Regions from separate parts of the Streptomyces sp. NPDC057280 genome, predicted to be linked through region 2. Evidence: riboswitches for the same ligand, from Rfam matches in the RefSeq annotation. Region 2 holds a riboswitch; each other region holds the start of a gene.

Region 1 (3,658 bases), 910 kb from region 2:
GAACCGCACATGGCGGTCGTAGGGCCGGTCGCTCAGCGGCACGGTGAAGCGGACGCCCAGACCGCGCAGGAAGTCCCCCCGGTCCGAGCCCGGCGTCTGCTCGCCGTCCCAGACGAAGGTGTGCACCAGCCGGAAGGAGTCGGCACCGGCGAAGAAGGAGAAGCGCAGGGTGTACGGCAGCCAGGCCCGCCCGCCGTCGCGGTGCCGGCCCTCGACGCGGACGACGGCCCGGACCGGACCGTCCTGCTCCACCTCGACCTTCTCGACCCGGCCGGCGAAGTGGGAGACGTCCGCGCCGTCCCGCACCGACTCCTGCCGCAGGGCGACGAGCCTGCCGTCGCGGGCGATCTCGGCCGACCCGCGCCGCACACTCCGTACGACGGTGTCGGAGCCCTTGACTCCGAAGACGGCCGTGATGACACCGGTCGACACCTCGACGCGGCCCGCGGACCGGGTGACCGCGACCTTCTGCTCCGGTGTGGCCGGGGTGCCCGCCGCGAGCTTGTAGGCGGAGGCCTTCGCAGCGCCCGGCGCGAGGGCGTGCGCCGTCCACTTCACCGAGCCGTCGGGCCAGTGGCCGGTGACCCAGCTCTGGACGGGGACGTCGTCGCCCGCGGCGGTCGTCAGCCGGAAGGTCTGCCCCGGCCGGTGCGCCCCGCGCGCCCATGGCACGCCCCAGGTGGTGCCTGCGTGGACGTCGGGCGCCGAGCCCTCCAGCCAGTGCAGTTCGGTGTCGTCGGGGTCCGCCGCGGCGGCGGTGCGGGACAGCGCCCAGGAGAACTGGGCCACGGCGGCCGCGGCTGCGGCGCCCTTGATGACGGTGCGTCGGTCGACGCCGGGCACGGGGACCTCCGGATGCGGGTGCGGATGCCATGACGGGCAGAAAGCGCTTGCATCGCTTCGGAGTTCACTGTGGTCCCAGCCTCCCCTCCCTGTCGACGGTTCGGGCAGCCGCGCCACAAGACCGCAATGAACCGATCATGAAACGGCAAGACCCCACACCGAAGGCCGGACCCGGGGATCGGGATCCGGCCTTCGGTGGCATCGGGGGGAGCGTCAGCCGACGGCGACGCCCTTCGAGCGGAGGTACGCGACCGGGTCCACGTCCGAGCCGTAGTCCGGCGTCGTCCGGATCTCGAAGTGGAGGTGCGGACCGGTCACGTTGCCGGTGGCACCGGAGAGGCCGACCTGCTGGCCCTCGGTGACAGTCTGGCCGGACGAGACCGACAGCGAGGACAGGTGGGCGTACTGCGCGTAGTAGCCGTCGGCCAGCTTGATGACGACCTGGTTGCCGTACGCGCCGCCCCAGCCGGCGGAGACGACGGTGCCCGCACCCACGGCCTTGAGCGGGGTACCGGTCGGGACGACGAAGTCGACGCCCGTGTGATAGCCGCTGGACCACATGCTGCCGGCCACGTGGTAGCCCGTGCCGACGGTGGCGCCGGAGACGGGCAGGGTGAAGCCACTGGAACTGCCGGCCGACTCGCTGCTCCGGGTGGCGGTCGTCGTGTCCGAGGAGGACGAGGACTTCTCGGAGCTCGTCGACCTGTCCGCGCTCGCCGGCTTCTCGGTCCTCGCCGCCGCCTTCTTGCCCAGCGTGAGCTTCAGGCCGGGATGGATGAGCGAGGGGTCGGAACCGACGGCCTCACGGTTGTCCGAGTACAGCTTCTTCCAGCCGCCGGTGACGTGCTGTTCGTCGGCGATCTTCGAGAGGTAGTCGCCGGCCCTCACCGAATAGGTGCGCACGGTCGCGGTGTTCGCGGCGCCCTTCTTCTGCGTGGCCTTCTCGGTGGCCGTCTTCGCGGCGACCGGAACGGACTGGACCGCCTTTTCAGAAACGGACTGGCCGGTGGCCGCGTGGGCGCCGGCGGCCCCCATCAGAGGCAGGGCGAGTGCGGCGCCACCGGTTCCGGCGACGGCGATCGAGCGGGTGAGCCGCTGGGACTTGGGGCGGCGGTGCTTACCCTTCGCGGGCATGGGGAATTCCTCTCCGGCGCCTGCGAGGTGAGCTGTCGGGTGCGGACTGGAGATGTCCGGACGCACCGAGGTGCGACTTAACCCCAAGCCTGTTCCGGAAGACCGGTCCAGGCGGTTGTACCTGTGGGTCCCCCGCTCCTGCCGTTCACGGGTGAGTTGTGCGGATTCCGGTCGGCGGCAGGATTGGGCGTCCGTCCGGATTGGTGGCGAACGTAAGCGAGGAAGACGCAAAGGGACAAGTAAGAGGTTCCAGGGTGATTGCGTTCCTCTTGATCCGCCGCGAAATTCACGGTCACCCTCCGTGTTGTGGCGGCCTTCCCGGAACGCAATCACCCAGTTTTTGACGGCGAATTACGTGAACATGACGGACGACTCAGGGTCACCGATATGACGCTGCTCACGTGCCGTTTTCACAGCTTCCCCGATTCCAGAGCGAGTTGGAATGAAGGCTACGCAAGCCGTCAATTCGGACAGAAAGTTCAGATGCGACGCAGTCGCAGAACTGCCGCATCCAGATCGCCCCGCAATCCCACCCGCAGCCCGTGATGCTGCAATACGGCTCCTCTGTGGATTTCGCCCGTTTCGCGGCATTCATACGAGGCCGTGGGGTCGAGGCCGCGCAGACGGAGCGCCGGAACGGGTTCGCCGTACCGCTGCGACTGGAGCCAGGCCAGGACGACGGTCTCGTCCCCGAGGACGTACTGCACGGCGCTCAGTCCGTCGCCCTGCGGCGCCCGCAGCCGGTACTGGTCGCCACGCTGCACGAGCGGCCGGATGCCCTTGTAGAGCTCCACCCACTCGCGGGCCTCGGCGAGCTCCTCCTCGGTCCACTCCGTGAGGTCCCCGCCCACCCCGAGCACTCCGGCCATGGCGCTGACGAAGCGGAAGCGCAGCGAACTGACCCGCCCGTTGAGCTGGGTGTTGGGGCTGTCGGTGACCCAGGCGGCCATCACGCGCGCGGGGTGGATCTGGCTGAAGCCGTGCTGGATGGCGAGCCGGTCGAGCGGGTCGGTGTTGTCGGAGGTCCACACCTGGTCCGTGCGGCTCAGCACGCCGAGGTCGATCCGGCCGCCGCCGCCCGAGCAGGACTCGAAGGCGACGCCGGGGTGGGCGGCCCGCAGCCGGTCCAACAGGGCGTAGAAGGCCTGCACATGGTCGACCCAGAGCCGCTGCGGATAGGCCTCGCCGGGCCAGCCCGCGTCGGTGAAGCAGCGGTTGAAGTCCCACTTCACGTAGTCGATCGGGGCGCTGGACAGCAGGGCGTCGAGCTGCCCCCAGAGGTACTCCTTGACGTCCTCGCGCGCGAGGTTGAGCACGAGCTGATTGCGCAGTTCCGTCCGCTTTCGTCCCGGCTGGAACTGCACCCAGTCGGGGTGTGCCCGGTACAGGTCGCTGTCGGGGTTGACCATCTCGGGCTCGACCCAGATGCCGAACTGCATGCCGAGCGCGTGCACATAGTCGGCGAGGGGCTTCAGGCCGCCCGGGAAGCGGTCCCGGTTGACCGTCCAGTCGCCGAGTCCGGCGCGGTCGCTGGTGCGAGCGCCGAACCAGCCGTCGTCGACGACGAAGAGCTCGACCCCGATGGCCGCGGCTCGCCGCGCGAGGTTCCCCTGCTGCTCCTCGGAGATGTCGAACTGGGTGGCCTCCCAGGAGTTGAACAGCACCGGCCGGTCCTGCTCGG
Region 2 (3,658 bases):
TTCGCCGCGGAGGGCCCCACGGCCGAGGAAATGGAGCGCGCCCAGGCCCAGTTGGAGCGCGAGTGGCTGGACCGGCTCGGCACCGTCGCGGGCCGCGCCGACGAACTGTGCCGCTACGCCGTCCTGTTCGGCGACCCGCAGCTCGCCCTCACCGCCGTCGACCGCGTCCTGGAGGTCACCGCCGAGGAGGTCCAGGCGGTCGCCAAGGCCCGTCTGCGCCCCGACAACCGCGCGGTGCTCGTCTACGAACCCGTCGCGGGAGAGTCCGCGGAGGACGCGGACACGCCCGAGGACCCCGAGGCCGAAGCCACCGTCGAAGCCGGCGACAAGAACGAGGAGGCGGCCAAGTGACCGAGCTCGCCACGATGGAATTCCACCCCCAGCCCCAGGCGGGCGAGGCCAAGCCCTGGGCGTTCCCGGCGCCCACGCGCGGGACGCTGCACAACGGCCTCACCGTGCTGCGCTGCCACCGCCCCGGCCAGCAGGTCGTCGCCGTCGAGGTCCTCCTGGACGCCCCCCTGGACGCCGAACCGGCGGGCCTGGACGGCGTCGCCACGATCATGGCGCGCGCCTTCTCCGAGGGCACCGACAAGCACTCCGCCGAGGAGTTCGCCGCCGAGCTGGAGCGCTGCGGCGCCACCCTCGACGCGCACGCCGACCACCCCGGCGTCCGCCTGAGCCTCGAAGTCCCCGTCTCCCGCCTGCCCAAGGCGCTCGGGCTGCTCGCCGACGCCCTCAGGGCGCCCGCGTTCGCGGACGACGAGGTCGAGCGTCTCGTCACCAACCGCCTCGACGAGATCCCGCACGAACTGGCCAACCCCTCGCGCCGGGCCGCCAAGGAGCTCTCCCGGACGCTGTTCCCGGCCGACCTGCGCATGTCGCGCCCCCGCCAGGGCACCGAGGAGACCGTCCGGAACATCGACTCGGCGGCCGTACGCGCCTTCTACGAGAAGCACGTCCGCCCGGCCACCGGCACCGTCGTGGTCGTCGGCGACCTCACCGACGTCGACCTGGACGGGCTGCTCGGTGACACCCTCGGCTCCTGGACCGGCTCCGCGGCCGAGCCGCGCCCGGTGCCCGCCATCACCGCCGACGACACCGGCCGCGTCGTCATCGTGGACCGTCCCGGCGCCGTCCAGACGCAGCTGCTGATCGGCCGTATCGGCGCCGACCGGCACGACCGCGTGTGGCCCGCGCAGGTGCTCGGCACGTACTGCCTCGGCGGCACCCTCACCTCCCGCCTGGACCGCGTCCTGCGCGAGGAGAAGGGCTACACCTACGGCGTACGGGCGTTCGGGCAGGTCCTCCGGTCCGCGCCGGACGGCACCGGTGCCGCGATGCTCGCCATCAGCGGCTCCGTGGACACCCCGAACACCGGTCCCGCGCTGGACGACCTGTGGACGGTGCTGCGCACCCTCGCGGCGGAGGGGCTCACCGACGCCGAGCGTGACGTCGCCGTGCAGAACCTCGTCGGCGTCGCCCCGCTCAAGTACGAGACGGCGGCGGCCGTGGCGAGCACGCTGGCCGACCAGGTCGAGCAGTACCTGCCCGACGACTACCAGGCCACGCTGTACCGGCAGCTCGCCGCGACCGGCACCGTCGAGGCCACCGCGGCGGCCGTCAACGCCTTCCCGGTGGACCGTCTGGTGACGATCCTGGTCGGCGACGCGGCCGCCATCAAGGAGCCCGTGGAGGCCCTCGGAATCGGCGAAGTCAGCGTGGTGACAGCCGAGTAGAAGCACGGCAGCGGCACGCGCGCGTGAAGGGGCCCTGGTGACGGAAGCGTCACCAGGGCCCCTTAATGTCCGAATAGGAATGAATTGAAGGCTGGTTGCCTGTTTGCCCTGTGGGATGTGCTACAAACTGCCTGATCCGTTTGGGGATTGAAAGTGACCCCCCTTAGCGTCATCCCGGCTGTCCGTCAGGCAGTGCGCCGCACCCGCGGCACCGGACAGTCATCGCCGAGTCCCCGTACGGCGCGAGCCAGGGGAGCCGGGGACCCACGCAGTCCCTGGGGTGAATCGGACGCCCGCGCGTCAGCGAGGGGGTCCGTAGGAGACCTTCCTGCTCCGAACCCGTCAGCTAACCCGGTAGGCGAGAGGGAAGGAAAGGATCAGCCTCCACATGGCGTTCACGCGCCCCACCGGGAAGCATCGTGCCCCGAGCCGGATGAAGCGCAGCACCGCCCGCGTGGCGGGAGTCGCGGCCCTCACCACCACCGGCGTCATCGGCACCCTCGCCGCCCCGGCCCTCGCCGCGGAGCCCGCGGTCGAGCAGACCGGCATCGTCCCGGTCATCACCATCGGCGACTCGGTCGCCGACCAGATCGACGCCCAGGCCGCCGCCCAGGAGCAGGCCGCCGAAGAGGCCGCCCAGAAGAAGGCCGAGGAGCTGGCCCGCAAGAAGGCCGCCGCCAAGGCGAAGAAGGAGCGCGAGGCCAAGGAGCGCGCCGCCCGGGCCGCCGCCGAGCGCAAGCGCCTCAACACCTACGTGGCCCCGATCTCGGGCTCGTACATCTCCACCGGCTACAAGGCCGGCGGCGCCGTCTGGTCCTCCGGCAGCCACACCGGCGTCGACTTCCACGCCGCCAGCGGCACCCCCGTCCACGCGGTCGGCTCCGGCACCGTCGTCGAGGCCGGCTGGGGCGGGTCGTACGGCAACAACATCGTGATCAAGATGAACGACGGCACGTACACCCAGTACGGTCACCTGTCGTCCATCGGTGTCTCGGTCGGCCAGACGGTCACCCCGGGCCAGCAGATCGGCCTGTCCGGCGCGACCGGCAACGTCACCGGCCCGCACCTCCACTTCGAGGCCCGGACGACCCCCGAGTACGGCTCGGACATCGACCCCGTCGCCTACCTGCGCTCGCACGGTGTGAACGTCTGAGGCGCGGCGTGACCGTCAGAGGCGCGGCGTGACCGTCCGCCCTCCGCCGACGGACCGCAAGATCTCCCGGAACCCCGGCTCACCGAGCCGGGGTTTCACCGTTTTCGGCACCTTGCTGTCCAAAAAATATCCATGGATTCCGGTCCGCCATCGGAAATTCCCGTTCCTTGCAATAGAGTCACTGAACACACGTCAATCGTCGACGTTTCACGGGGATTAAAGCGGAGGTCGGTCATGCGTATTCCGGCGCACTCGGTATGCACCGCGATCAGGGACGACATCGTCTCCGGTGTCCACGAGCGCGGGAGCCGCCTCACCGAGGAACTCCTCGCCCGCCGCTACGGCGTCTCCCGTGTCCCCGTCCGGGAGGCCCTGCGCACCCTGGAGGCCGAGGGCTTCGTGGTGACGCGGCGGCACGCGGGCGCGTGCGTCGCCGAACCGACCGAGCAGGAGGCCGCCGACCTGCTGGAGATGCGGATGCTCCTGGAGCCGCTCGGCGCCTCCCGGGCCGCCCAGCGGCGCACCGAGGCCCACCTGAAGGTCCTGCGTGGCCTGGTCAGGCTGGGTCAGGAGCGGGCCAGGCGGGGCAACAGCGAGGATCTGCGCTCCCTGGGCGGCTGGTTCCACGAGACGCTCGCCCAGGCCTCCGGCAGCCCCGCGCTGACCTCGATGCTGACCCAGCTGCGCCACAAGATCTCCTGGATGTACTCCGTGGAGGCGCCCGCCAACCCCGTGGAGTCCTGGGCGGAGCACGGCGCGATCGTCGACG
Region 3 (3,658 bases), on a different contig from region 2:
GGCAACTGGGACCTCGTGATGACCGACGCGGCCATCGGCATCGCCGTCTTCCTGGAGGACCGCAAGGCCTTCGACCACGCCCTGGAACGGGTCCGCGAGCGCGTGCCCGCCTACTTCTACCTGGCGAAGGACGGCAAGCTGCCGCTCACGCCCAAGGGGTCGACCGTCGGCACCCCGCAGAAGCTCACGACGTACTGGTTCGGGCAGAAGACGTACAAGGACGGCATGTCCCAGGAGACCTGCCGCAACTTCAAGCACGTCGGCTACTCCCTCGCCGCCACCGCCCACATCGCCGAGACCGCCTGGCACCAGGGCATCGACCTGTACGGCGAGGTGAAGGACCGGCTCAAGAGCGCCCTCGCCTTCCACGCCCGGTACCAGGCGGGGGAGACCGCGCCCGTGTGGCTGTGCGGCGGCAAGGTCGACCGGAACATGGGGCCGGACCTGGAGGTCGCCCTCAACCACCTGGAGAACCGCCTCGGCGACTCCGTCCCGGCCGCCCACAAGCTCGCCGAAAAGACCCGCCCGGCCGGCACCGACAACCTCTTCGTCTCCTGGGAGACCCTGACCCACGCGGGCAATCCCGGCACCTGAGAACCGCCCGTGAGCTGCGGCGACGTAAAGGTGGCGCGAGCGGTCCCGCGAATGGCGTATGCTGGTTTCACCGACGCGGGGTGGAGCAGCTCGGTAGCTCGCTGGGCTCATAACCCAGAGGTCGCAGGTTCAAATCCTGTCCCCGCTACTGAAGGCCCAGGGCCGGAATCCAGTTCAATGGATTCCGGCCCTGAGTCGTTTCGAGGTTCTTCCGCTGGAGTCGGCGATGTCACGGCCGGTGATCGGGCGAGCGCCCTCCGCATAACAACTGACATACCGTCAATACCTGTGAGCCTCCTGGGAGTCCTCGCGGGCGCGGTCAACTCGCCCGATTTTCACCGGCCATGACCCCTACGTCCTGCCGAAAAAGGTTAATGATCAAGCGGAACAGCTTGGAATCCGTACCCCGGGTCTATTAACGTTCGATAACGCAGCGCGGTCGTCCCAGCCGTCACAAGAGTCGGCTCCGTGCGCACGCGCCGAATCCCGCAAGGGAACCGGGGAACCACCAACTTGGGGTGAATCACGCGGAAGTCGCCGTGGCAGCACGGCGGTTATACGCGCGTAGGAGACCTTCCTGCTCCGAACCCGTCAGCTAACCCGGTAGGCGAGAAGGAAGGAAAGGAGCACGCCCACGTGGCGTCAAACCGGCCTGCCCCCGAGGCCCCGTACGTGCCGAGCCAGCGCAGCACCGATGCCTTCGGCTACGGCAGCTACCACCACGACGAGGGCCCGCAGGACGTCTGGAATCCCACCGAGGACTCCCTCCGTCCGCCGCGTGGCAAGCACCGGGTGGCCAAGCAGCGCGGCGGGGGACTCGCCCGCAGTTCCACGGTCCTGGGCGTCGGTGTCATAGCCGCCGTCGGCGCGGGCGGCATGGCCAGCGCCAACACCGGCAAGCCGCCGGTCTCCATCTCGATCCCCGACCTGCCCAACGTGGGCGGTGTCTTCGGCGGTGACGACGAGGCCCCCAAGGGTTCCGCCACCGCCCTCAGCAGCCTGGCCACCAGCGCCACGCGGACCGCCGAGACCGGCTCGGACGCCGGTGAGGCGCTGCGCAACCGGATCATGGCGCAGGCCGAGAGCCAGCAGAACCAGGTCGACAACAAGGCGCAGCTGGCCGCCGAGGCCGAGGTCGCCACGCAGACCGCGAAGGCCGAGGCCGCCGCGCTCAAGCAGGCCGCCGACGACGCCGCGGCGGCGAAGAAGGCCGCCGAGGAGAAGGCCGCGAAGGAGGCCGAGGCCAAGCGCCTCGCCGAGCTCGCCAAGCAGTTCACGCTGCCGACCTCCTCGTACACGATCACCTCGACCTTCGGTCAGGCCGGTTCGCTGTGGTCCTCCGGCTACCACACCGGTCTGGACTTCGCGGCCCCCACGGGCACGCTGATCAAGGCGATCCACAGCGGCACCATCACGGAGGCCGGCTGGGCCGGCTCCTACGGCTACCGCACGATCCTCACCCTCGACGACGGCACCGAGCTGTGGTTCTGCCACCAGTCCTCGATCAGCGTCAGTGTCGGCCAGAAGGTCGGCACCGGTGATGTCATCGGGCGCGTGGGCGCGACCGGCAACGTGACCGGCGCCCACCTGCACCTGGAGGTCCACCCCGACGGGGCGGACACCGGCATCGACCCGATGGCGTGGCTGCGGAGCAAGGGCCTCAACCCCTGAGGCGCGGCACCTTCTGAACCCCGGCGGTCCCGACGCTCACCCCCCGACGTCAGGGCCGCCGGTCTTTGCGTGCCCGCCGCGGAATGTTGTACTCCGCTTGTTTACGGGAACTTTGCGGCCGTCCCGGAAGATCCGCCTCCGACGTGGGCGTTGTCCATCACCATGACTTCTCTTCGCAAGCTGGGCACGTCCGATCTCGAGGTCTTCCCGCTCTCCCTCGGCGGCAACGTCTTCGGCTGGACCGCCGACGAGGCGCAGTCCTTCGCCGTCCTCGACGCCTACGCCGCCGCGGGCGGCAACTTCCTCGACACCGCCGACTCCTACTCGCACTGGGTGGAGGGCAACTCGGGCGGCGAGTCCGAGACCATCATCGGCAAGTGGGTCAGGGCGCGCGGCAACCGCGACGACGTCGTGATCGCCACGAAGGTCAGCCAGCACCCGGAGCTCCAGGGTCTGCGGGCCGCCAACATCAAGGCCGCCGCGGACGCCTCCCTGCGCCGCCTGGGCACCGACCACATCGACCTCTACTACACCCACTTCGACAAGCCCGAGGTGCCGGTCGAGGAGATCATCGGCGCGCTGGACGAACTGGTGAAGGCGGGCAAGGTGCGGCACATCGCCGCGTCCAACATCTCGGCCGAGCGGCTGGAGAAGTCGCTGGCCTTCTCCGAGCGCGAGGGCCTGGCCCGGTACGTGGCGCTCCAGCCGCACTACAACCTGGTCTCGCGCGAGACGTACGAGGGTGAGCTCCAGGACCTGGCGGAGCGCAGCGGCCTCGCCGCCGTGCCCTACTTCGCGCTCGCCTCCGGGTTCCTCACCGGCAAGTACCGCGACGGCGAGGTGGTGGAGGGCGCCCGGGCCGCCGCCGGCGCCGGCAAGCACCTGGAGACGGAGCGGGGCCGCAAGGTCCTCGCCGCCCTCGACGACATCGCCGAGGCCCACCGCGTGCCGGTCGCCACGGTCGCCCTGGCCTGGCTCGCCGCCCAGCCGACGGTGGCGGCCCCGATCGCCTCGGCGCGGGTGGTGGACCAGCTGCCGGCGCTGGTGAAGGTGGCGGAGGTGACCCTCACGGAGGCCGAGACGGAGCGGCTGACGCAGGCGTCCGCGTAGCTCTCGTCAGGACTGGTAGGGGTTGTACGCGGGGTACGGCGCCGGCTGCTGGCCGTACCCGTACACCCCGTACATCGGCCACGGCGCCGCCACCACCGGGACCGGCGGCGCCGTCGCACGGGCCGCGTGGTCGAGCGCCGGGCGGGCGACGTCCCGCCGGGCCCACAGCTCGTGCAGCAACTCCCTCTCCCGTACGACGAAGTCGGCGCCGGCGCGGCCACGGCGCCCCCGGTGCCGCAGGAACGCCAGCGACGTCGCATACGCCTCGTACTGCGCCACCGCC
Region 4 (3,658 bases), on a different contig from region 2:
CGTCCTTCCCCTACGAGACGGCCCACGAGGACCTGCGTATCCCGCTTGCGGACGGAACGCAGTTGTACGCGCGCGTGTGGCGACCGCTCACCCAGGAACCGGTACCCGCTCTGCTCGAATACCTGCCCTACCGTCTGACCGACTGGACCGCGCCCCGCGACTTCCAGCGCCATCCCTGGTACGCGGGCCACGGCTACGCCTCCGTGCGCGTCGACGTCCGCGGGCACGGCAACAGCGGCGGTCTGCCGACGGACGAGTACTCGGCGACGGAGCTGGCCGACGGGGTCGAGGTGGTCAACTGGCTGGCTGCGCAGCCCTGGTGCGACGGCAAGATCGGCATGTTCGGGATCTCCTGGGGCGGCTTCAACTCCCTCCAGATCGCGGCCCTCGCACCCGAGCCGCTCAAGGCGGTCGTCACGGTCTGCTCCACGGACGACCGCTATGACAACGACGTGCACTACATGGGAGGTTCCGTCCTCGCCGTCGACATGCACGCCTGGGCGGCCACCATGCTGGCCTTCGTCTCCCGACCGCCGGACCCGCAGTACGCCGGCCTGGCCTGGCGGGACATGTGGCTCAAGCGCCTGGAGCACGTCGACCCGTTCATCCACACATGGCTGGACCACCAGACCAGGGACGCCTACTGGCGGCACGGCAGCGTCTGCGAGGACTACGGCGCGATCGACGCGGCGGTCCTGGCGGTGGGCGGCTGGCACGACCCGTACCGCGACACGGTGCTCAGGCTGGTCGAGCACCTGCCGCCGGACCGGGTCCGCGGGCTGATCGGCCCCTGGTCCCACCAGTACCCCGACCGCGGGCTGCCGCCGGGCCCGGCGATCGGCTTCCTCCAGGAGACCCTGCGCTGGTGGGACCAGCACCTCAAGGCCGTCGACACCGGCGTCATGCGGGAACCGCTGCTGCGGTCCTGGGTCAGCGACTCCCACCGCCCCGCCACGGTCTACGACACGCTCCCGGGCCGCTGGGTCGGCGAGCCGGCCTGGCCCTCCCCCCACGTCACCACCATCTCGTACGGTCTCCAGGGCGCCCCCGTCCTCGTCCGCTCCCCGCAGCACACGGGTGTGGACGCCGGGCGGTTCTTCCCGTTCGGGAACGACGCCGATCTGCCGCCGGACCAGCGGGAGGAGGACGCCCGGTCGGCCTGCTTCGAGTTCGCGGTGGGTGAGGAGACGTGGGTGCTGGGGCGGCCCCGGGTGCGGTTGCGGGTGACCTGCGAGGTGCCGCGCGGACAGGTGATCGCACGGCTCTGCGATGTGGCGCCGGACGGGGCGTCGACGCTGGTCACCCGGGGCGTGCTGAACCTGTCGGCACGGCACGGGCGGGACCGGGCGGTGCCGTGGGAGCCGGGGGCGACCGGGGAGGTCGCCTTCGAGCTGAACGGCATCGGGCACGCCTTCCCGCCCGGGCACCGTATCCGGCTCGCGGTCTCCTCCGCGTACTGGCCGTGGATCTGGCCGCAGCCCGAGTCCGAGGCCGGCTTCACGCTGGACCCGGCGGGCAGCTTCCTCGAACTGCCGGTCAGGGCACGTGACGTGGACCCGGACACCGATACCGGCACTGGCACTGGCACTGGCACGGGCATCGGCACGGACACCGGCATCGGCACGGGCACGGACACCGGCATCGGCTTCGCCGAGCCCGAGCAGGCCGAGCCGCTGGGCGTGAACGTCCCGGCCACCCTCGACGAGCCCCGCCCCGAGCGGCTGGTCGTGCGGGACGTCGCCAAGGGCGAGTGGCGGCTGGAGGTCGACCCGCGCTACGGCGGCACCCGCTTCTACCCCGACGGCCTGGAGTTCACCGAGGACGCGCTGGAGACGTACACGATCCAGGAGGCGGACCCGCTGTCGGCCCGCGCCCGCTCGGACTGGTCGATCCGGCTGCACCGGCCGGAGCTGGGCTGGGACACCACCGTCCGCACCCGCTCGGAGATCACCTGTGAGGCGGCCGAGTTCCTCACCTCCAACGAGGTGATCTGCACCGAGGGCGGCGAGGTGGTCTTCCACCGGACCTGGGAGAAGCGGATTCCACGGACCGCCGGTTAACTGCCAGTTGAGGGTTGATTGCCCGATTTGCCACTCTCGTTCCCGACGGTGAGTTGGCTCACTTCACCCTGTCCTCACCTTGCCCGAAAACCCCGGAATTCCGGGGCACACAAGCCGGACACCAAGGTCAACAGGTGCGATCTGTGAATCCGGTACTTGTTTCGGACATGTGCAGTCGCATACGTTCCGGGCCCGGGTGGACGCCGAATCCTGCCGCCACCCGTAGACCGCTCACCTCACTCAGAGAACTTCACGGCAGGAGCGGGGGACCCAGGTAAGTCGCCGGGCCGGACGTCTTCGGACATACCGGTACGGCTCGGGGTGAAGTCATGCCTTCTTCGGCATGGCCGGGCAGCTCCCGCCCGAACCCGACAGCTCACCTCGCAGGCGCCGGAGAGGAATTCGTCATGCGCCTGTCCCGCAAGCTCGCCGTCACCGGTGCCGCCGTCGCCGCACTCGCCTTCCCCGTCGTCGGCGCGACCACCGCGTCCGCGGCCACCACGACCACGGTCACCGCCACCTCGCTCGGCTACTCCAACACCCTCGACGGCTGGATCCGCGCCTCGCTCCAGGTCATGGCGCAGAACGGCATTCCCGGCACGTACGACGGCATCTACCGCAACGTCATCCGCGAGTCCTCGGGCAACCCGTACGCCATCAACAACTGGGACTCCAACGCCGCCGCCGGCACGCCCTCCAAGGGCCTGCTCCAGGTGATCGACCCGACGTTCAACGCGTACCACGTGGCCGGCACGTCGTGGGACTCCTACGACCCGGTCGCGAACATCACCGCGGCCTGCAACTACGCGGCCGCGGTGTACGGCTCGATCGACAACGTGTACGGCGCCTACTGAGGTCTGCCGAGGGCTGGTTGCACGGTCCCCCGCCGACGGCTGCTTGAAAAGCCTTTCACGGAGGTCTGGTTGAACAGCCTTTCGCCGGGGGCTAGTTGAAAAGTCTTTCGAGGACGACGGCGATGCCGTCGTCCTCGTTCGACAAGGTCACCTCGTCGGCCACGGCCTTGAGTTCGGGGTGGGCGTTGGCCATCGCGACGCCGTGGGCCGCCCAGTCGAACATCGGGATGTCGTTGGGCATGTCGCCGAAGGCGAGGGTGTCCCGCGGGCCCAGCCCGAGGTGATCGGCGGCCAGTGCGAGGCCTGTCGCCTTGGTGATGCCGCATGGCTGGAGTTCGACCGTGCCGGGGCCCGACATCGTCACCGTCGCGAGGGAACCGACGACTCCGCGCGCGGTCGCCGCCAACTCGTCGTCGGACAGGGCCGGGTGGCGCAGCAGCACCTTGCTGATCGGCTCGCACCACAGGTCGTCGCGGCGGCCCACCCGCACGGCGGGCAGGGTCGGGTGCGGCATCAGATACCCCGGCTCGATGAGCGTGAGCCCGTCGACCCCGTCCTGGTCCACGGCCGCGTACACCTGCCCCACCTCGGCCTCGATCTTGCCGAGCGCGGTCTCGGCCAACTCCCGGTCCAGGGTGACCGACCACAGCAGACGGTCCGCGCCGGCGTCGTAGACCTGCGCGCCCTGACCGCACACCGCGAGTCCGGTGCTGCCCAGGTCGTCGAGGAGCGGCCGCACTCTCG

Evidence for each region. A riboswitch is a leader RNA that binds a small molecule or an ion and turns the genes downstream of it on or off. The one in region 2 is predicted to bind cyclic di-AMP.
Region 1: it holds a riboswitch for cyclic di-AMP, as region 2 does, so the genes downstream of both, ACFUO4_RS06180 (peptidoglycan DD-metalloendopeptidase family protein) here and ACFUO4_RS10120 (M23 family metallopeptidase) in region 2, are expected to answer to the same signal.
Region 3: it holds a riboswitch for cyclic di-AMP, as region 2 does, so the genes downstream of both, ACFUO4_RS34600 (M23 family metallopeptidase) here and ACFUO4_RS10120 (M23 family metallopeptidase) in region 2, are expected to answer to the same signal.
Region 4: it holds a riboswitch for cyclic di-AMP, as region 2 does, so the genes downstream of both, ACFUO4_RS19415 (transglycosylase SLT domain-containing protein) here and ACFUO4_RS10120 (M23 family metallopeptidase) in region 2, are expected to answer to the same signal.

Annotation. Positions count from the first base shown of each region.
Region 1 is NZ_JBHUYR010000001.1:1,335,507-1,339,164, forward strand. It holds gene ACFUO4_RS06175 (Tat pathway signal sequence domain protein) at 1-843, opposite strand, end outside; gene ACFUO4_RS06180 (peptidoglycan DD-metalloendopeptidase family protein) at 1,057-1,977, opposite strand; cyclic di-AMP (ydaO/yuaA leader) riboswitch at 1,982-2,150, opposite strand; gene ACFUO4_RS06185 (alpha-galactosidase) at 2,457-3,658, opposite strand, start outside.
Region 2 is NZ_JBHUYR010000001.1:2,246,411-2,250,068, reverse strand. It holds gene ACFUO4_RS10130 (M16 family metallopeptidase) at 1-351, shown strand, start outside; gene ACFUO4_RS10125 (pitrilysin family protein) at 348-1,736, shown strand; cyclic di-AMP (ydaO/yuaA leader) riboswitch at 1,950-2,112, shown strand; gene ACFUO4_RS10120 (M23 family metallopeptidase) at 2,125-2,889, shown strand; gene ACFUO4_RS10115 (GntR family transcriptional regulator) at 3,124-3,658, shown strand, end outside.
Region 3 is NZ_JBHUYR010000007.1:475,331-478,988, forward strand. It holds gene ACFUO4_RS34590 (alginate lyase family protein) at 1-594, shown strand, start outside; tRNA gene ACFUO4_RS34595 (tRNA-Met) at 669-742, shown strand; cyclic di-AMP (ydaO/yuaA leader) riboswitch at 1,062-1,219, shown strand; gene ACFUO4_RS34600 (M23 family metallopeptidase) at 1,231-2,265, shown strand; gene ACFUO4_RS34605 (aldo/keto reductase) at 2,428-3,375, shown strand; gene ACFUO4_RS34610 (PrsW family intramembrane metalloprotease) at 3,382-3,658, opposite strand, start outside.
Region 4 is NZ_JBHUYR010000003.1:206,691-210,348, reverse strand. It holds gene ACFUO4_RS19420 (CocE/NonD family hydrolase) at 1-2,060, shown strand, start outside; cyclic di-AMP (ydaO/yuaA leader) riboswitch at 2,279-2,463, shown strand; gene ACFUO4_RS19415 (transglycosylase SLT domain-containing protein) at 2,468-2,914, shown strand; gene ACFUO4_RS19410 (HAD family hydrolase) at 3,006-3,658, opposite strand, start outside.